Regions from separate parts of the Brevibacillus halotolerans genome, predicted to be linked through region 3. Evidence: predicted binding sites of a transcription regulator. Region 3 holds the regulator's gene; each other region holds the start of a gene.
The links. The regulator LexA, encoded in region 3, represses DNA repair genes until DNA is damaged. The targets are predictions, from matches to a motif close to CGAACATATGTTCG.

Region 1: O0550_RS03825 (ImmA/IrrE family metallo-endopeptidase) is a predicted target of LexA. The motif match lies at 3,722-3,735, and genes of this name have one in related genera.
Region 2: O0550_RS13630 (YolD-like family protein) is a predicted target of LexA. The motif match lies at 1,721-1,734, and genes of this name have one in related genera.

What each region holds. Positions count from the first base shown of each region.
Region 1 covers NZ_JAPTNK010000002.1:195,915-203,198, forward strand. The annotation lists gene O0550_RS03800 (MFS transporter) at 1-353, opposite strand, end outside; gene O0550_RS03805 (MarR family winged helix-turn-helix transcriptional regulator) at 366-812, opposite strand; gene O0550_RS03810 (YolD-like family protein) at 932-1,282, shown strand; gene O0550_RS03815 (hypothetical protein) at 1,550-1,831, shown strand; gene O0550_RS03820 (hypothetical protein) at 2,166-2,687, shown strand; gene O0550_RS03825 (ImmA/IrrE family metallo-endopeptidase) at 3,068-3,685, opposite strand; gene O0550_RS03830 (GTP pyrophosphokinase) at 3,853-4,494, opposite strand; gene O0550_RS03835 (DUF2500 domain-containing protein) at 4,791-5,177, opposite strand; gene O0550_RS03840 (stage II sporulation protein M) at 5,251-5,877, opposite strand; gene O0550_RS03845 (hypothetical protein) at 6,294-6,950, shown strand; gene O0550_RS03850 (hypothetical protein) at 6,969-7,211, opposite strand.
Region 2 covers NZ_JAPTNK010000010.1:9,548-16,831, forward strand. The annotation lists gene O0550_RS13620 (helix-turn-helix transcriptional regulator) at 1-26, opposite strand, end outside; gene O0550_RS13625 (hypothetical protein) at 229-906, shown strand; gene O0550_RS13630 (YolD-like family protein) at 1,364-1,702, opposite strand; gene O0550_RS13635 (hypothetical protein) at 1,934-2,323, shown strand; gene O0550_RS13640 (hypothetical protein) at 2,330-2,782, shown strand; gene O0550_RS13645 (IS1182 family transposase) at 3,004-4,428, opposite strand; gene O0550_RS13650 (type I restriction-modification system subunit M) at 4,648-6,264, opposite strand; gene O0550_RS13655 (restriction endonuclease subunit S domain-containing protein) at 6,283-7,284, opposite strand, start outside.
Region 3 covers NZ_JAPTNK010000003.1:365,062-372,345, reverse strand. The annotation lists gene O0550_RS06760 (DUF456 domain-containing protein) at 1-431, shown strand, start outside; gene lexA (transcriptional repressor LexA) at 808-1,428, opposite strand; gene yneA (cell division suppressor protein YneA) at 1,588-1,971, shown strand; gene O0550_RS06745 (DUF896 domain-containing protein) at 2,050-2,238, shown strand; fluoride riboswitch at 2,297-2,356, shown strand; gene crcB (fluoride efflux transporter CrcB) at 2,416-2,796, shown strand; gene O0550_RS06735 (hypothetical protein) at 2,869-3,111, opposite strand; gene O0550_RS06730 (hypothetical protein) at 3,722-4,279, opposite strand; gene O0550_RS06725 (hypothetical protein) at 4,764-4,928, opposite strand; gene O0550_RS06720 (hypothetical protein) at 5,377-5,655, shown strand; partial or broken gene O0550_RS06715 (sigma factor-like helix-turn-helix DNA-binding protein) at 5,861-6,082, shown strand; gene O0550_RS06710 (hypothetical protein) at 6,099-6,524, shown strand; gene O0550_RS06705 (DUF3238 domain-containing protein) at 6,894-7,284, shown strand, end outside.

The DNA of each region.
Region 1 (7,284 bases), on a different contig from region 3:
CTAGACATCCCAAAGCCAATCCCGTAACAAACGCGCATAACAAGCAAGACAGCAATAGTTCCGCACCAATAATAGCCGGCTGTAGAGAGAGCAGCAATTGCTAAGCCCGTGAATAATAGGAAAGTGATCTTTCCCCGCTTTAACAACTCACCTGCGAATAGCCGTGTCACAATAGCAGACAAGGCAAAAAGACTTGTTACTAGACTAATCGTAAAATCATTAGCATAGAAGGTTTCTTTCACATAGGCCGGAAAAGCGGGAAGGATCATTTGTAAATTAAGAAATAACAGCAGATTACAAATTGTTAACAATATAAATTGTTTAGACCAAAGTTTCTCTTGTTCTCCTATCAAAACGTACCACTCCTAAGACTCTATCTGTTTTTGAGCATTCTCACTCATTTGTTGTAAAAGCTGTTTCATAAACGCTAGATCAGCATCCGAGATGTTCTGGAGTGCTTCCTGAATCGTTTGTTGCTCGATGGGGAGTGTCTGTTTGACCATTTCTTTGCCAGCATCGGTTAAGAAAAGCAAAAAAGCGCGGCGATCATTTTCAGACGTTTTTTTGTGAATCAAGCCTTTTTTATACAGTGCATCTAAAATTCGGGTTGTTGTTGGTTGATCTTTAGATGTACGGTGTGCTAGTTCTTTTTGATTGATCCCGTCTTGTTTATCCAATTGATACAGAAGGGAAAATTGCTCCGTCGTAATGTCAAAATCCTTTAAGCGTGAAGAGAGCAGATAAACGATTTTGCGGTAGGTCTGCCCCAGCATAAAGCCGATAGAGTCCTCCGAAACAATTTGTTTGGTCAAAGGGGCTCCTCCTTTCTTCAAAAATACTTGCTACAACAATTATATGTAAGACAACTATTCTTGTAAATATCTGTACTTTTTGTATAAGTAAAAAATGGAAAAAGAAAGCAGTGACGATCATGAAAAATAAGCCTGTTTCCAAGAAGGAAAATCTTTTTGCGACTAGCCGATTTATTTTGCCAGAGCATCGGGAGCTATATCTGCGAATGAAAGCAGAGCAAGAGAGATACTGTCCGCCTGATCTAGATGAAGAGGAGCGTGCCAGCATTAGCGTCACATTATTTCAAGGCTTACAACAAAAGCGTTTGCTGACATTGCGCTATTACGATGATACGGGGGAGCAATGCATGATCGGGCATGCTCTGCATGTTGATCCTGTGTCACAACGACTTAAGTTGCAGACAAAGCACGGGGTGTCCTGGATTAGCTGCCAGACGATTCTGGCGGCTGAAGTGGAGGATAGCTGGTAAAAGTTTGTAGGGGTCTGGAAAATAATTTGAGGAAAAAAATAAAATAAACCTAAGTAAATATCATGGAAATAGAGAGAAAATGAGTAGTAACGCAAAAAATCATGATTGGCCAAGATTGAACGATCTATTTTACGTTTCTAATTGAATTTATGGATTTTTCGCTGGAATTTTGCGTGAAAATGCATTTTGCGTTGGAAAGCGTTTTGGCTGTATTGTATGTAACGTGAGATTTTTACGAAAACACGTGAGCACAAAAGGGGATTATAAATGTTAGCACAAGAGATGGGCATGGTTTTAACCAAGCACGCGGAAGTAATGGATGCGAAGCGTTGGGCGAATCTGATTGAACAGATGGAAAAGAAGGGCTTGTACGTCGTGATCGAGACTGATACCAACTGCCGCATGCTCAGTCCACTAGGTGGATTGATGCCGATGCCTTCAAAGAATCAACAGCTGACGGTTTTGACAGAAGAAGAATTGCTAGCAAAAGGCTTAGATATTGGCCACCATATTGTTAAAAAGCAAGTAGATGTCGCTAGCGGATCATAGGTCAAACGAAAAAGAAAATAATCATAAACTAAACTTATTAAAATGAAACCAATTACACACGAATGCAACTGCTACATGGCTCTCTTTCATTGGGAAAGAGAGCTTTTTATTTACTTTCTTTCTTTCTTCCTTCCATAGTTCTTATTTCAAAAGTCAATCATTTGGGTCATAGAGTGATTGAATTATGATTAACCCGTTAATTATAAAAAAGGAATTGAATCTAAAATATAGTTAGATAAATTGGAAGAAATGTAAAAATTAATTATTTTGGCAGGAATAAGAGTGGTAAAGATTGAAGTTGAGTTTCTAAAATCCTTTAAAGGAGGAATACTGGTTGAAAAAAATATTTTGTTTGGTGTTGCCCCTATTGTTATTTGTTTTATCTGGATGTCAAGGAAATCAAACGGTGGAAGAAAGTAAAAACATGCTAAATATTGGGGTTGTAGGATCTAAGCCATCGGTTAACGAAGAGAATGTCCAATTTATAGAACTAACATTGGATAGATTAATAAAGGAACAGAATATAACGTTAGACGCTTTGTTTATTATGCCTGATATGTTACAAGAAGCTTCCAAAAAGCCTTATAAGCCAATCTATAAAACTGGGAAATATTCCATTTATTTTGTAGATAGCGCAAGCTCATACCTTCCTTTTACCGAAGACGATATGACCTATGAAAGTGCACCGAAAATAAAAGATGGAATGTATATCATGGGAATTTTAAAAGGAACAAATAAGGAGGTCATCAAAATCAAAGGCTACGGATTGAAAGATGATAAAAAAACGGATAAAAATATAAAAGAAGTATATAGTACGGTATTTTTAGATATTGCAGCTGAACAGGCAGTTAGATGAACAAAACGAGGAGGAAGCGGTCACTTAAGTAGAGTAAGTATACCGCATCCCAACAAATCTGAGTAATGATGAAGATAAAGCATCCAAATCAATAAGAAAACCACGCTACTGTTGCTGGCAATGGGAAGTTATAGCTCAGGGAAATGAAGCTTATTTGTACTAAAAATATAAGTTGAAAATAAGTAAAGGTTTTTAAAATATGTAAAATGCAATAAAGTAAAAAGTCCTTGCTGAGTAAAATAGTCATATTTTCATTCGTACATAAAGTAAATAAATGGTTGGCAATAAAAATTTCTAGATAACTATCAGGAATAAAGCTTAAACTTTCATTTCCACATTTCTTCCGTGAATCAAGGTTCTTGGAGAAAACATGTAAGAAGCTAATCCCACTCCCTCGACAGCTGTTTTTGCAATTGACTAAGCAGGCGCTTCGTTTCGGGAGTAAGAGAAGGTCTCTTCAGAGCTGACCTTTGTTTTTGCTGATATACCATCATACTCCATTCTTGTTCCTGTGCTAGCCAGATTCGGCGCTTGATCTGCTCCCAGCGGCGGGAAGCCAATGAGATGGGGACCCGAAAAGCTAGAGCTAGCTGGTGTAACCAATCCCGTTCGTATTTAGGCATGGGTAAGGTTTGAAGCAAATAAAAAGGCATAGCTGCATACAACTGAAAGTGTCCGGCTTGCATTTCCTGTAAGTCGCGTAAAGCAGGTGGCAATGACAACTGATTGCCAGAATGGCGCAACGGGTGACATAATTCATGAAAAAATTCGGCTCGTCGATCTACCTCTGAGAGATGCTGCTGTAAAAAAATCAGAAAGTCTCCACTATTCTCGCACCATCTTACGTGGGATGGTAATCTTGTAAAAGCAATTTCTCCTCCAAATAACTCTGCAATCTCTTCCAGGTGTAATTCCTCAGGAGCTAGAAATCCATGTCGTTGATACCTAGCTGTAATCCATTCCTCTAAGGGTGTCATTTGATATAATTCGAGATTCATGAAAACCTCCTCCCTCTAAATTATACCCTAAAAACAGGAATATTTGTTCGTGTTCTAAGGAATATCTGCTTAATTTTATATGATGGTCGTATATAAGAAAAAAAAGGATAATTGCAAGCGTACGGGACGCGTCCAATTATCCTTTTTCTTTTGTACGGGGAGAACAGCTATGCCTTAGCTCCGGCAACTACTTTAAATTCTTTCCCATTTAAGATTTCTTTACGCAATCGCAGCATTTTTTGATCCAAGCTATTTGCTGCCTCAGCGGCCTCAGTCAATTCATGTAAGACATAAGGCGGCACCTGCTTGTCGTACTTATAGTACAAAATATGCTCAAGGCTCGCCCAGAAATCCATAGCTAAGGTCCGTAGTTGAATTTCTGCATTTACCCATTGTGTTCCTTCATTTAGAACGAGAGGGACCTGAACGATGAGATGCAGGCTTTGATAGCCATTTGGCTTTGGAGAGGCTATGTAATCCTTAATCTCAACAAGGCGCAAATCCTCTCGCTGTTTAAAATGATCCGCAATGCGATAAATGTCTTCAACAAAGGCACAAACGATTCGAACACCAGCTACATCAAACAGCTTGTCTCGCACGCTTTCTAAAGTCTTTGGCAAACGTTTACGCTCTAGCTTTTTCATGATACTAGCCGGTTCTTTTAAACGCGTTTTAATATGTTCAATAGGGGAATATCCATCTTGCAGCTTCCATTCTGTATTCACGATCATGATCTTCGTTTCCAACTCGCGTAAAGCAAATTGATAATGAAAGGCCATGTTTTTCCAGACATCCATATTTTCTAGCATAGGTACGCTCCTTGTATTTCTGTGACTTGTATGCAAGCCTAAATCCAATTCATAGGCACGGTGAGCAAAATTCATTTATTGTACGTGATGATTGTACCTGATGGTTGTGGGAGAAATGTGTAAGCGGCGAAAAAGGACGTTGCTGATTGAAACAGCAACGTCAGATCAGGGAAATATGACATCATTTCAAACAAACAGGCGCTCGTCTTTTTGCAATCAACAGTCTAGACCATTTAACCAATATTTTTACCAAGAAACAATAACAGCTTCATGTATGATCAATGTAAAATGGAGTATTAAGCCGAAGTAGTTTGACGCTGAAAGCCTTTAAAACGTGTTCCTTGATAAGAAACGATACCATGGTCTCCCTCAGCTAGCAGTCCGTATTGAGATCCAGACAATTGAAATTCTTTGCGTTCACCACTCACTAATTCAAAGGTTACATAATATGAAGTGTGGGAAGCATGATTTCCAGAACCGCCAGACACTTGAACCCGCTTTGAAACAATGTGAGCTTGTTTATTTTCGACGGGAGAATGATTATTAGTTGTCCAGGTAAATAGAGCACGACCAATCACAAAAATAAAGCAACCAATTACAATCACAGGAATCACGTTAGCCATAAAAGAGAACGTAAAATCAAACATGGGTGAACCAAGCTCAAGTGGATTAGAAAAAAACAAAGTGGAATCCTCCTAATTACAAAAATAGGGAATATTCACTTGTATTATAGCATAAGTAGCAGCGGTTTACAGTTTATACCACCTTGTGAATCAGAATGGGTGTCACATAGCCTTCAATAAGTGCTGCGAGCAAGACAAGCGGTAAAATAACCAAAATATAGGTTTTAAGTGACTGGAGGATCGCATTTTTAACAGAATACTGATGTCGATTGCGCGAAAATAGGCGGCGAAACACAGTAAGACTAAGAAAAATGCCAACACTTCCACTTAAGAAAATAGCAATCATCTCAATAATGCCATGAGGGAGGATTCCGTAAACTAAGATATCTATCCAAGGCTGGTTCTGAATCGCAACAGAAGCAAGTAAAATACTAATCGTGCTAATGGTGATAATACCTGAAAAGGCAGGTAAAACAATTAGCGGAATGATTCCGATTACCACGGACAGAAGGGTCGCTTGCGTATTATTTTTAAAAATGGACCAGAAAAAATTGGTGGGTGTTCCGCCCGACTTGATCCCTTTTGCCTCAAAGGCTTGAGTAAGTGTAGTCAACAGCTCTTTAACCGTTTGCGGATTTTTTACAATGAGCATATAAAAAACAACAGCGGTGACTAAAGCCACGAATGTAACAATCCAAAAACCTTTCTTGTAATCTTTGCGGAAATGTTCCCATTCTTGGGCATACAAATCACGAAGCATAGCATTTCTCTCCTTATCAGTTAAAAATAATGGTTTGTCTACTTAGTTATGTACACCTAAAAATCATGATTGCAACAATAATACGCATGTAATGCGGTTTGGTATTCACCTCAGTTCTTTAAAGCTTGAAATGATTCAGGGGTGCTTACACTTGCTTTCCTTTACTAAAGACCTATAACCATATTATTTATATTACCATCCAAGTAAATTTAAGAACATGTTGAGCATGAATTCCTTGTGGTACAAAACAGCATGAACTAAAAATTCTTTTCAATGAAAAAGAAAGCAGAAGTTGATGTTGCAATCGGGAAAACAATGGTAAAATAAAGAAAACGAAGCCTTCCCCATCTAGAATGTGCGCTGATAACGTCCCAATTGTAAGCCGACAGTCTGAGCCAAGAGAAAGGAGTGTTTCTTTGATCCCTAAAAAACATCAAAAACTACGCTGGGCGGCTTGGATTAGTTTAGCTTTGTTGCTCCTTCTGAAAGCCTCCTTTCCACATAATACCACGATATTATACCGACTTTTACAGCAGATAGGCATTCCTACCAGAATAGAGTCATTCCACGTAGATGGTATATTCCTTCTCTTATTATTTATCTCTGTGCTTGTCCTTTTCCTGAAAGAATACGGAGCAGGTAAAACAATTGTGACACTATGGATTGCCGTGCCAGTTGCAACGTATCTTCTTTTAAGCGGGTTTCAATCTTTTATTGCCAATGGTGTCTATGCCCTTGATTATGAGAAAAAAAGAAGCTTCTGCCACTATCAAAGTGACACAGATGGGCTAATGAAAGGAAGCTGTCAATTTCGTATTAAAAATTACGGTGGGCAAGAAGTCCATTTTTCCATAGATATGCCCTTTCATCTATTCGATGATAACACTACTGAGCCAGAACCCTTGCGAGCCGAGTATGTAATTCAACCACGTGCAGAAGAGATTTTTGAAATGCCGTTTCAGATTCGTCTGGCCCAAACAAATCAAACCGACGAATCGGAAAGAAGAGTGAGCGGTAGCATTACAAGTCCAGAAATTATGGTGCAGGCAGAGGGGCATGAACGGAAACTATAGAAGGAAGGCTAAATATGTTTATGAAAAAGTATGCTTATGTAAAGTGGTGATTTGCTTATTATCTGGTGAAATATGAACATCATACATTTCAGGAGTTCCGAGTACCTCATTGACTGGTAGATAGCTAGCCAGCGTTTTTCCCTGTAAATCGGTAGCAAATAACGAGAGCTTATCTTGGCTAAAGTCGCGATTATCAGAAGTATTGGTAAATTTGGTGAAGAATAGCTTCTGTCCATCCGATGATATTGACAGGTCTGACATCTGATATTCTTTAGCGTGTGTAATTTGCCGCTTATTCTTCCCCTGTACATCAATAGAAAAAAGATCATAATCA
Region 2 (7,284 bases), on a different contig from region 3:
AATATCTCTTTTAATCTACTCTGCATTTCATCACCCCATAGCTCACTTCACTTTAGGGCTTGTCGAATCCTTTAGCGAGAAAACAGAGGTTTTGCTGAAAAAGCTCCAATAAACGCCTGTTTTTTCCCAATTATGACACAACTAGAGTTGAGAACAAATAATTTGTAAAATTTTAGCTTGTTTGTTATAATAAGGTTATTGGTTTCAATAAAATTTAGGGGGTTCTCTATGAAAAAGTTACGTCGATCTTTTATTGTCCTTTGTAGCTTAGCTATGTTTTCCTCTGTAACACCTGCTTTTGCATACAATTCAAACCATTCTAATAGTAACGTACAATCCCAAGAACGGTCTGAAAAACAAACAATAACAAAAGAATTCATCGACAAGGTATCACCATATGTTAATCTTGATGAAAAAACTAAACAATTCTCTCTTTCAGAGAAAGCAAAGAAAGGTTTAGATAAAGATACCTATAACAAAGCATTAGAGATAATCAATAAAAGCAATGCCCAAATTAGCGAAATTAAGAACGAACTAGTAGTTTCCTCAAAGGGTACATTAATAGATAAAGAAAATGAATCAAAGATGTCGGCTATTGATCATGATGAATACTGGGATTATGACTTCACTTGGTGGGGACTCCAAATTTATTGGTCCCATGACTTTGTGGAGGATTTAAAAGATAAAATAGGACTAAAAACTTCAGTAACTGTTGGTACCTTCATAGGAACTGTTCAATATCTCATGGAGAAACATGGAAAGAGAGCACCTAGCTGGTTTTCAGCTTTTACTACCGCAGCGGCTGCCCTTACTTTATGGTCATTTTTAGAACAAGATGAAGGTTGTGGAATTTATCTAGATTGCTATCTATATGTTCCAACACGTTGGTATTCCGCTTGCGATTAAGAATAGAAGGTAAATAAAAAAGTGCACTTCATTGCATAATGAAATGCACTTTTTTATCGTAATTATGGTAGTATAGCCGAAAAACGAAAGGAGCCCATAGGAATGAATAAATTTCAAGAATACGTAAAAAAGCGACTTATATGGACAGTTATAACGTCTGTCATTCTAGCCACTGTCCCTTATTGGATTGGTACACAAAACATTTCGTTAACAATCATTTGGGAATGGCTGATTTTGTTTTCTATAGTCACTATCTTCGATATTTTATCTATTTCTTCTCGACAAAACATAAAAAAATAATAATAATAATAATAAGAAGCATCCCTTCGCTACTCCGTTATTCCGCATAGGCCATGTCGAATCCTTTGACGAGTAAGAGGGTTTTGACGAAAAAAAAAGACCTCGCCAATAAGATGATGGCGAGGTCATCTGTATCCCTGCCTCACAGGTTCACTACTTAGGCTTCTACACTAACCACATCTTCTACAGGTATCCACCAAAAATCCTCATCATTCTTTAGCTTGATCTGTTTAAATTGGGAATCAAACCTATCTACCCATCCCCAGGCGGATTCAATTACTCCTCTACCCCCTTTTGTCTCTTTCCACCAGCTAATCGTAAGGGCATAGTCATACTGACGTGAGTCAGATATCCTGTAGCAAAACTCGGACAGCTCATCCTCTTCAATGATCGGCTTCTCGATCAGTTTCTTGTCCTCGTGATATTGACGTAACATTTCTGCATGTTCTGGCAAGATGAATTTCGTTACAAGTGGATCAAGAATTTTGCTAGCCATCAAAACATCTCCTAAATACGAATACACGTTCTCATTTTATTAAATGATGAGGAGAATTTGCAACGAACAATTTTTGACTATCTAAATTAAAAAAGAAAATATTTTTTAAAAAATATACAAAATGCACCATAATTAATTACATATTTTTCAATTTATGTTTTGTTTTATGAAATTTAATCTCGTATAATGCAAATGTGTCGGCCGACATAGAACTAATTTATGGAGGAAAAAATGTTCTTATCTAAACTTAAAAATCTAATATTAACATTTTTTGCTTTTGTTATTGTTTTATCAGGACAGAGTTTTGCCTTTGCTGAGGAACAGTATTCTGATAATTCAATCCCTTTAATGACTAGTAATACAGAACCAGAAGGAATTGCTAGCGCTAGTAGTATTTATCGCGATGCTAAAGATAAGGTTCAACCTTATCAAGTATTTGATCATGCTAATGATTCTCTGGGATGGATTGGTGATTATAATCTAAATTACGGTTGGATAGCTTATGAGTTTCCTGCAAAAACAGTTGTGAATAAATACACTTTATTAGTTGACCCATTTGAGCGTAATTCATTTTCAAATCCTAAAGATTGGACTTTTGAAGGGTGGGATGGCGTTAATTGAATAATTTTGGATAAACAAAGTGAAATTCTGGATTGGGATCCTGAAATAAAAAAAGAATTTTCTTTTAATAATAATATTCCTTATAAAAAATATAGACTTAATATAACAGCAACTCGTGTTCCAAAGCCAAATTATTTAGCGCTAGGTGAAATGGAAATGATGCAAAGGATTTCCTCTACACCTGATCCAGAGACTAAACCAGAAACTAAACCAGAGACTAAGCCAGAGTCAACAGGAGATAGAGCTTTAATAATGATCCATATGGTTAGTGGAGAAGTCAAAGAATATGACATGTCCTCTAAAGAAGTTGTAGATTTTATTGAATGGTACGAAGGTAGAGCAAAAGGAAACGGTAGAGAAGCATACATCGTTAATAAGAAAGACAACATCGGACCTTTCAATTCTAGAAAAGACTTCATTAGTTATAGTCATATTGAAAGCTTTGAAGTTCGAACTTGATTAATGTTGCTCGAAATGGCACGAACTGATTAACAATAAAACCGGTCAAACCTTTGATATAAAGCCATTTCTTCAAATGTTTTAAAATGGATTATAATTTCAAGTTGGCACGGACTTGGCACAGTTTTGGCATACGAATTTGGCATGTGCTGAAGCCGCATAAAATAATATTAATCAAGAGCGTATTTATTACGCTCTTTCAGACTGTGGACAAACTCTTCTTATGCTACTGATATAAGGAGAGTTTGTTTTATTTTTTGTTGGTAAAAAGTCAGTGATTGAAGAAGCTTGCGCTTCTCTTTTTCAGGATTCCAGAGCCAAGTAGCGAGCTTTTTTAAATTCATAGAAGCAAAAACAAGCATCACCTGCATAGTCACTTTTTTAATCCCTCGTAAAGTGGTCCATCTCAAGCCATGCTTTTCCTTTAAATCTGCAAATACTCGTTCAATCGTTTCTTTTCTTCTTGAATAGATTTCTTTATTTTTTGGCGTATGTCTAAGATGATCAGCTTCTTCTATGTATTCCGTCCATATATGACGACTGATTTTTTTCACTGAATCCTTGCTATTTGTACATTGGTTCCGAAAGGAACAATCTTTGCAGATTGATGGATTCGATCTGTACATTCGATACCCCTCACGGGTTGTTGTCTCATAAGATAATATTTCATTTGCAGGACAAATATAGCAATCATAATATTCATCATAAGTATATTCATATCTCTTAAAGAATCCATCCTTTGTACGTGGTCGCGTATACGGCATTACAGGACGTATACCAGACGTAATGAGGGTTTTAGCAATATAAGGAGTTTTATAGCCTGCATCTACTGCTACTGCATATGGTTTTCCTACTTGATGAATAGCTTGACTTAAAACATCTTGGAACATTTGGCTGTCGTGAACATTAGCAGCTGTTACTTTTGCACTTAAGATGAATCCGTTCTTATCGCTTGCGGCATGGAAAGAATATGCAAATAATCTTTCTTTTTCATCCTTAATAAACCAACCACTATCAGGGTCAGTAGTGCTCAACTTCACTTTCTTTTTTATATACTCAGACTCTTTTGGCAAGGGCTTCTTTCCGTGATCGATCCTATCCTGATTTAATTCGTCTGTTAAGTAAGATAGATATTTTTTAGGCTCTTGTTCAACTATAGTCTTTATGTATTTCTTCTTATTAGCATTAGCCTTTACATGAGTAGAATCAATAAACATAACAGAAGGATCAACAAATCGATGCTTAAGAGCTTGTCCAAGAATATGTGCGAAAATGGTTTCAAAGAGGTCTGTATCTTGAAAACGACGAGCATAATTTTTACCGAAGGTAGAGAAATGAGGAATTGGTTGAGTGAAGTCATAACCGATAAACCACCGATAAGCTACATTCGTTTCCAGTTCTTTGATTGTCTGACGCATAGATTTTATTCCAAATAAATATTGAATAAATACGATCTTGATTAATACAACAGGGTCGACACTCGGTCTCCCATTATCTTGCGAGTATTTGTCTTTTACAAGGTCGTATATAAAAGTAAAATCAATTGCTTTCTCAATTTTACGAACTAAATGATTAGAAGGGACAAGCTCATCTAATGAAACAACAGACAGTTGGTAACGGACTTCTGCATCTTGTCTTTTTAACAAGAAACTCACTCCTTTCCACTATATTCATACATTCAACAAAAAAGCGTGCAGACCTTCATACCTTTCGGTATTTTGTCTACACGCTGCAAGAGCGTATTTATTACGCTCTTTTATATATATATATATATATATATATAATATGAAGAAAAAGGAAATAAAGAAATTTATTAAAAGCCAAAAAGAGCCAAGGTTTAAATCCTTAGCTCTTTTCTAACACTATTATTTACCTAAGAGACTGATAAATTTACTCAGTTCCTCTTTGGCTTCATCGGTTGTCCCGTTCAACTCGTTCAAAAGCTCAAACAATTTGTCATATGAATTCGTAATATCTGCTTTTACTTCTGTCAACTCTTGAGCCACTTGTGAAAGTGGAATAACTTCTTCTTCTTCAAACGTGTCGACATAACGTGGAATGTTCAAATTGTAATCATTTTCTTTGATTTCATCCAAAGATGCCACATGAGCATATTTCTCAACGTCTTCACGGTTACGGTAAGTTTCGATAATTTTGTTGATGTTCTCAGCAGAGAGTTTGTTTTGGTTCTTGCCCTTTTCAAACTCATTTGAAGCATCGATAAATAAAATATCTTTATTCTTGCGAGCTTCACGACCTTTAAACACCAGCACACATGTTGGGATGCTTGCGCCATAGAACAAGTTAGCTGGCAATCCAATAACAGTATCTAACAGATTGTTGTCGATGATATTTTTACGGATTCTAGCTTCAGACGCACCACGGAAGAGCACCCCATGCGGCAATACGATAGCCATTGTTCCAGTTTTATCTAAATGATAAAGTCCATGCAGAACAAAGGCGTAATCTGCCTTAGAAGCTGGCGCTACACCATAACCCTTGAAACGTGGATCTTTTTCCCGATCAACGTCTTTCGTATCCCATTTCTGAGAATACGGAGGGTTAGCTACGACCGCGTCGAACTTCAATGGAATTTGTGTGCCGTCTTTTTCAGCAAATGGCCAGTCCGCATCAAGTGTGTCTGCGCGTTTCAACTCCATATTGCGATAATTTACCCCATGCATCATCAGGTTCATGCGAGCCAAGTTATAAGTCGTCGTATTTAACTCTTGACCGTAAAACTCAACGCTTCCCTCTTCATCACCATTTGGCAATTCATTTTGAACTGTTAAAAGAAGTGAACCTGATCCCATTGTAGGGTCATAAACACGGAATTGATCGCCAGTACCAGCTGCATCAATCGTGACAATTTTCGCCAAAACTTGACTAACTTCATGAGGTGTATAGAATTCTCCACCTTTCTTACCAGCATTTGCAGCAAATTGCCCAATCAAATACTCGTAAACGTCACCCAAAATGTCATGTCCCGAATCGTCTTTAAAAGTAAACTCGTTAATCATCAACACGATATCATTCAAAGCCCTTGCACGTTCGTTTGTACTTGAGCCAAGACGTGTGTCCCCAAGATTAACATCTGAGAATACGTTAGCAAAGTCAGCTTCTGCGATCGCGTTACGTTTGGCATTTGTATTGAATGAGTCAAACATGTCTTGGAAGTCACTAGCTTTGATTTTGTGATATTCAATTTTTGATACGATTTTGTCCCAGGTGTAGGCTGGGTCAATCGCATATCCGATACCTTTACTGATTTCTTCAAGGTAATCTTCTTTTTCAGTGTCGTCTGTCACTTCGTAGAACTCTTCCAGATCATTGACTTTCAAGTATTCATCTTGATTTTCTGATAAGTAGCGATAGAACATAAATGGCAAAATATAGTTCTTGTACTCACTTGCATCCATTGTCCCACGCAGTTTGTTAGCCATTTCCCATAGCTTTGATGTAATATCTGTTGCATTACTCATTTGTGTAATCTCCTTTTCTTATACAAACATTTGTTGAAGCAGTGATTTCTTTAATTTTTCAAGTGAGTTTAACTCACGATGACAAAGATCGATAGTATTGTCTAGTTGTTCGAAGAATTTACCAATTTTTAATTGCTCATCCTTAGAAATAGGTAATAAAACATTTAAAGATAAAAGATTTTCTGGTTTAACAGATTGACGTTTTGTAACAGTTCCTTCTTCATATTGTAAAGCCCGTTGTTTAAAGTTTTCACTTTTAACTATTAATTCAATGAAGGATGGAATTTCATCTGTTTCAAATGTAATGTAAATTGGAGATATTACTCCTTGACCATGTTTATTTCTATCAATTGCACCATACTTTAAGTTTGAAGGATTATATACAATATCATCGTACTTTGTTAATAAGTAAGTTTTTTTAGATGCATCTTTTGTTAAAAAATCTCTATTATTGGTTTTCCTCTCGCTTCTGTCAATAACTCCTTGTCCAGATGCAAAAGCTAAGAGAGGTGCCTCTTTAGATATTTTTTGCTTCACATTTCTTTCTTTTAGGATTGTATCCAGCTTACGTTCTTCCCAAGCATCAGTAAATCCTGCAAAGCGAATTTCAGGAACATTGGCTCCATCCTTCGGAAACATTTTTTGAAGTAGACTCTTTTTCGTATCCTTCAGCAGTTCCAACTTACGCTGTTGAAGGATGATCGTTTCGCCAAGTTGTTTGAAAAATGAACCTATCTTTTGTTGTTCGCTGTTGGTTTTTGGTAAAAAAAGTTCAGTATCAAAAAAATCAGCTGCAGTAATATTTAATAAACCATGGTTGCGTGCGCCTTCAGCAGCTCTCATTGCAACTTCTTTATGCCAATTATTCGTATCGTAATAACAAACTAAAAAATCAGAATCAACCTTCATAGGTTTAAATGTAATATAAAGTGTTGATAAAACACCATTATCATATAAATCCAAACGTTTTACTGCACCCCATGGGTAATCTTTAGAATAGCTTTTATTGTATGCAAACTC
Region 3 (7,284 bases):
TTTTCTTCCCAGTGTTACCTGATACGATTATGTTATGGGGCGGTTTTTTACTATATCAATTCGCGATTGCAGAGCCTGGAGCAGGTTTACCGGTTTCCTTCTGGTGGGGAATGGGGATTTTGAGTGTGGTGTTATTTGGTGCTGACCTATTGACTAATATGTACTTTGTTAAAAAATATGGTGGCTCAAAAGCATCAGCAATCGGGTCAATATTAGGTGTTATTATTGGTGTACTTACGTTTCCGCCATTTGGTATGATTATTCTCCCATTTGTATTTGTATTATTAATTGAAATGCTGATGCAAAAACAACCGGCAGAACGAGCTTTTAAGATAGCGATAGGAAGTCTTATAGGTTTCTTTAGCAGTGTCATTATGAAAATCTCTATCCAACTCATCATGATTATCTGGTTCTTTATTGTTGCTTGGTAAAGCTTATTGTGGATCGTTACATTGGATTTTGAGTGTTGATCCATTCCATAAAACCGAGATTGTCAAATTCTCTATCATTTCCTGTAGGGAAACCGGCAATCTCGGTTTATTTGTGTTTACACATCAGAATTAGAGAAGACTTGTTTGAAGATTTGCTAAAAAGAAACACTGTTTTAAGTGGCTATGAGGTTAATTTACACCTAAATATAAGTCCAGTAGTAGGAGAAACACGAAAGGTATCAAGGAGATAGGTAGAGTGGGGCATAAAATAAACCGTTACAAACAATAAATTTGAGTAGTAAAAAACTCTTGGCGAGTATGATCCTCACCAAGAGTTTGTACGTGTAAGCACGTGAGAAGTTAAAAATCCAATGCACTAGTGGAAAAGGCGGTAAACGCCAATTACTTTACCTAAAATCGTCACATTATCTAAAATGATTGGTTCAAGCTGTGAGTTTTCCGGTTGTAGACGGAAGTGGGTTTTCTCTTTAAAGAAACGTTTTACAGTTGCTTCATCCTCTTCGGTCATGGCTACCACGATATCCCCGTTGTTAGCTACATTTTGTTGGCGGACAATTACATAATCGCCATCTAAAATGCCTGCTTCGATCATGCTCTCTCCCATAACGCGCAACATGAACACATTGTCAGACGTAACGATGTTTTCTGGCAATGGAAAATATTCTTCCACCTGTTCAATAGCTGTAATAGGTTGACCTGCCGTTACCTTACCAACCACTGGTACTCGAACGATGGAGCTTTCATAATCGTCCTGTAGACGAGTCTCGTCCAATAATTCAATGGCACGTGGCTTAGTAGGATCGCGGCGGATTAATCCTTTCTTTTCAAGTCTTGCGAGATGACCGTGAACAGTGGAACTGGAAGCTAGTCCTACGGCTTCACCGATTTCTCGAACAGACGGGGGATAACCTTTATCTTTTACTTCCTTACGAATAAAATCAATGATCGCTTGTTGGCGATTGGAGAGTTTGGACATTTCGAACACCTCATTCTCTCGATCCAGATATTTTCTACATTATACCATGAGAATTTGCGTTCGACAAACATTAGTTCGATTCTTTTGCTTGACAGGAATATTTGTTCGCATTATGATGATGTTATCAAATGAGAACAAACGTTTGCGAGGGTGATGATAATGATGGTACAATCTAGCAATTGTCAGAATCTATATAAAGATAAAACAAAAACAATGACGAGTAAGAACACATTGGTACATCATAGAAAAGGGATAACGCGAGGGCAAGCAATCGTAACGTTATTGCTGATCATAGTATCCCTTGCAGCAGGCAGCATGATTTTTGGAAAAGAGAAGGTGGCTATTGCGGCTCCCCATACACAGCAGGCAGCTATAGTCATTACAATTCAGCCAGGTGATACGCTGTGGAGTATTGCACAAGCTTATCAACAGGAATCTGGACTATCAGCCAGAGAGCTAATGGATGAGATCATGAAACAAAATCAGTTAGATAGCCCCATGATTTATGCAGGAAATAATCTAGCTATTCCAGTATACCGATAAGCGGGAGCCATAATTTATATCTCCTCTCCTTTGGTCTTGTGTTATAATAAAGAGAAGTTAGTTGAGGAGGTATCACCATTGGTTACTGATGCAGAAGTAAAACGTATTAATGAATTAGCCAAGAAATCGAAGGGTGTTGGCTTAACTCCAGAAGAAAAAACGGAGCAACAAGTTCTTCGTCAAAAATACATTGATGCTATGAAGGCTTCCTTGAAATCTAGTTTAGATTCGATCCGTTATGTAGAGGATGAGGAACCTAAACACTAGTCTATGTGATTTTTCCAAATGATCCGTAGCACTAGTGCTGTGAAACAGGTTTTTACAAGTAAATAGAGGCGATGGAGTTCGCCCTAAGCGCCAATAGGCTAATGACTCCTACCAGTAATATTACTGGTAGGAGTTTGTTTGTATATATGTGAAAAATAGTGGAAAAGGAGAGAATGCATGTCTTTTTTAATTGTTGGACTATCAGGAATGTTGGGGGCTGTATTCCGATATTTAGTAGGAGCATGGACAGCGGGCTGGTGGGAGCTCTCATTTCCTTTAGGTACGCTAGTAGTCAATTTCATAGGCTGTATCGGATTGGGAGCTCTCAATCAATATCTCTTAACCCGAAATCAACTGCCTGCTTGGTTTACCTTAGGAGTAGGAACAGGGTTTATTGGTTCTTTCACGACCTTTTCGACTTTTAGTGTAGAGACACTTACCCTTTGGCATCAGCATCAATATGTACTTGCCATTTGCTATGTACTGGCTAGTCTATGGGGTGGTTTACTGATGGTATGGCTTGGCTTTCATATCAAATGGAAAACGAAAAAGAGTTAGTTGTACTTAATCCTTTCAATTGAAGCTGGCAATGGTGTACCTCTTCTAGCCACTACTTTTGTAAATGGTGTGTTAACAACTATGGTGAAAAATAGTTCTTATCATTTTGCTTTTATCTGGATCACTGAGTACTGGCCATAGATCTGGAAGCTTAAGCATTAATTCAAACGCATCAGAACTTGATGCACTTGCTTTCATTTGTTTATTAATAGCTTCCAGATCATTTAATGACTGAGTTTTTAAACCACGTTCCTCCATTGTCCGCTTACGTAATTCTTCAACTGTTAGAAGCTCCTCAACAAATGCAAATGCCATTTCCTTTTGCTTTCCTGAAGTTTATGTAGCTGCTTCTCAACATCATTTTTAGCAGTTTCTAATTGTGATTTCTTCTTAATCTGATTCTTTAGCGAGTTTCTTGATGAAGAAACTTACTGATACCATGTATATAAAAGATGCTACTAGAACGATTCGTGATTCTAATTAGGGCCCTAAGCAAATTACAGGTGACGGAATATAATTGTGGAATTGATTTTACAATATAAATCCTGATACGCGCATGGAAACCCTTACATAAGTGAAACTCTTATGAAGAGACAATATATTTTGTAGATAGAATGTTAGCTTACGTTAAATATATTGTAATTCAACTATAGAAAAAGAAGAGATTGAATTTATTTTTTGACTCTGTTATACAACAATGTTGATCATTCATAAAAAAAAGGACTCCTTTTAAGTCCTGTTCAGAAAAATTAAATGGGGGTTGGCATTCTCTTTCTATGGTTTTGTTGGTTGAGCGGAAAGACCAACTATATCTGTGGAACCAAATATTAGCAATGTAATTAAAATAACTATTAGTATTAATTCCGAGAAACCCTCTCCATCAAAATTTTTCATTATGAGCTCACCCTTTTCCTTTTAATACTTATTAATTATCCATTTTCTTTTTAAGTGCCTGAATAATCTCATCCACAGTTATATTGCCATTATCGTTGAGAAATTTTAGCATGCTATCTACATTTGTATTGTTCAAATCGCCTAATGTAACGTACTTTCCCGTTAAACTGACAATCATCGTAGCTTGTCTAAACAATTGAACAGCATCTACTCTTAACTTACCAGTTAAAAGAAGAGCAGCCACAATAAGCTCTAAATTATTGCCATTCATGCAATGTAAAATTGATGAATTATTGGTTGATTGTTTCTTTTTAGCATTATTGGTTGACTGTTTCTTTTTTTTATTATTGGATGAATAATTGGTTGGCTGCTTCTTTTTTTTATTATCTGATGAATTATCGGTTGGCTGTTTCCTTTTTTCATTATCTAATGAATTGTTAGTTGTCTGCTTTCTTTTCTCATTATCTGATGAATTGTTGGTTGTCTGCTTTCTTTTTTCATTATCTGATGAATTGTTTGCTGACTGTTTCTTTTTAGCATTATTCGATGAATTTTGTGCTAACATATTATTTTTTTGAAAGGAATCCATTTATTCTTCCTCCCACCAAACATAGTAATTGCTCATGCATATCGGTGTGAGGTGAGACTGTAAAATACAATTTCGCAAGTTTCACCCTTTAGTACAAAACAAATAGAGTGCACACACTGACTTATAACCCATCATATTCAAAGAACGGAATTATTGTGCTTGGTAAAAGTTTTTTGCGATTAAACTACTCGTTAGCTGAATAACAAATCACATTCTTTAACAGAACCTATTTTTGGGGGAATGGGAACGGGCAGACCCTTTTCATTCTTGGTAATAATGTACATAACAAATTTGCATTCACACAATTTGTGTTTAGTTGGAGTATCTATGCTCTTTCCGATTGTATATTGAGTCACTATGTTGGCTAAATAAGAAAAAGACGAGTCAATGCCCTTGATCGATAGTAGCTCATATGGAATGCAAATGTGGTAATTAATTGGACTACTTATATTCGGGATGATTCACGTTGTACGCCTTTTGATTTCTAGGAAGATGATGAAGAGTGGTTGATCAGATAAGCTTCACCAGCCTTACCAAACACCAAATGCACGACATGATACTGCATCACAGTCAAATCTGGAAAAGTAAACCGAACATTATCGCTGTTACGGATAGGTACCGATTTGATCAGGATGAATGATGTTGGCACAAAGATATGTATATCCTCGGTTCGTATGAACAGGGCATGATTGTTAGCTTTGGATAGGAGGAAGCACAATGACCAAACAGCAGCTCATTGAAACAGTGTAAGGGGCATCGTTATCCCCTTACACCCCACAAAAACTAATCTCTTCGAATGATCAAATATAATAGCAAACCAATGATAGGAAAAGCCAATACAACTATTAATGCAATGAGTGAGAATTCCTTACTATTACCTCTACTTCTTGAATCACGATAGGCCCAGATACTAAAGAAAATATTTAAGAAAATGGGCAGCAATGCAAAAAAACTATGTATAATTTCGCCCATGTCAATCAAGGATATCACCTGCTTTTTAAGTTTGTGAGACATTTCGATTATATAAAAAAATAGGTAAATTGTGTAACTTTTTTCACTAGGTTAGTTACTCAACATACGATAAATGGCAGGAAAGAATGGGGACTATCAAACACAACGCTATTGTTGTAACAGATGCTGACTATGCAATGGATAAATTGGAGCTGGTTCATAAAAAAGCCCAAGAGTTGTTTAGTTCACTTGTATCTCCAATAATAAAAAGCAATTCGAACGGTTATCAAAGTTTTTTCGTTGCTCCAGATGGCAGTAAAGAGGGATGGGAAGAATCAAATGAGGGGATAGACAAAGAAAAGAGTTTGAAAACTTCGTTGATTCTTTGGCATATGACTATGTTTCAACCTCCATTCGTTATGTAAATGTCTCGTACAAAGAAAGTTATGGTGCAGAAATAGAAAAAACAGATCGCGATTTATCAAACCATTACTTGTGATAAGGGAGGATGCGGAATGAATAAAACACAGATGGACATATGCTGAAAAAATTAAGATGGATTAATTACGAAATGATTAAGGCTCAATCTACAGGTGATCAAAAAGAAGAAAAACAACAGAGAACGCGTTATGCTACCTGTCACCAAGAGAAAAAGAGTGCTTTATCCTAACTCATGGTGAAGGATTTTCATTTGAGGAAACGGCTAGATTTTTGTGTATTTCGAGAAGTAGTGTACAAGCCTATCCGACAAGGAATAGGCTCGAAACTACAAGATTTGCAATTTTATTTTTTGTTGCGTTACCAGTGTTAAATCAAACCCTTCTCTTTCGAAACCACAATGTATATTATTAATGATAGGAGGGACGTTATGGATTTAACATCTGACGTATTAGTTCTATTTATGGGCATAGGTATTATATGTACATCAATTTTAAGGTTATCTGGTGTAATTATTGATCCAATTCTATTAACCAGTTTATCTCTTTGTGCAACTTTTATTGTATTATCTGATTTCTTTCTTATGGATTCAAATGGAGTGAAAAAAATTTATTGGGTATATAATTGTGCTGGGATTTTGTGTATAGCGAGTGCAGGGCTCTCAATCACGTTTTTGCCGCACACCGATTTATTGAAAGTAAGTCCTGAAAAACTCGCTGCAATATCTGACTTTTCAACATTGTTTAGTTTAGGAATAACATTAAGCATGTTAGTAGCTAGAAAAAACAAAAGAAAAAGAACTGTTGATAAAAAAGCTGAGCTGGATACTAATACAACACAATCTAACGATTATTAACTATATTTTTATAAAAAAATATTTCAGTGTGCAGACCTCTATATCATTTTGTCTGCATTTTAAGCTACTCAATGATGTTGAGTAGCTTTTTAATTGCTCATTTTTGTCATGCAAAAGCCACCTATAAGTAGAGAGACAAATAAATCTTTTGTTATTGACATATGAGCTAAGGATACTTCATTTCTTTTGGTAAACAAAAGATAAAAAATGGATGAAGTACCAATATAAAAAGCTAATATTTTTTTGAAGAGTTCTTATATGGCTAAAGAATAATATTGTTTGAATCTAATATTATAAAAAATGGTAAAATTATCATAATAATGTTATTATAAAATTGTAATATAATTATAAAAATGGTGGTATATGGAAATGAGAAGGATGTTACTATCCGGCATAATCGCTTTATCTACAATTTTTGGATCAGCTAATGCATATGCTTCAGAAAAGGTTAGTCATCAAGACTTACTAAAAAACATTACTATTGAACCTCATCAAGGTCAAATTATCCTTAAATGGGGAGACATACCCAATACAGCTCAATATAAAGTTTATCAGGGGGACACTGAGTTATACAGTGGCTTAGAAAACTCCTTTATCCATAATAATTTAAAATCAGGAAAAAGCTATAAGTATAAGTTAGTAGCTCTTGATTCTGATAATTCTGAGATTATAAGCGCAAAATTAAATACTGAGACTTTGGAATCAGAAATAAAAAATGCAGGTCTAATTTCGCTATCTGCTAATGATAACGAAATAAATG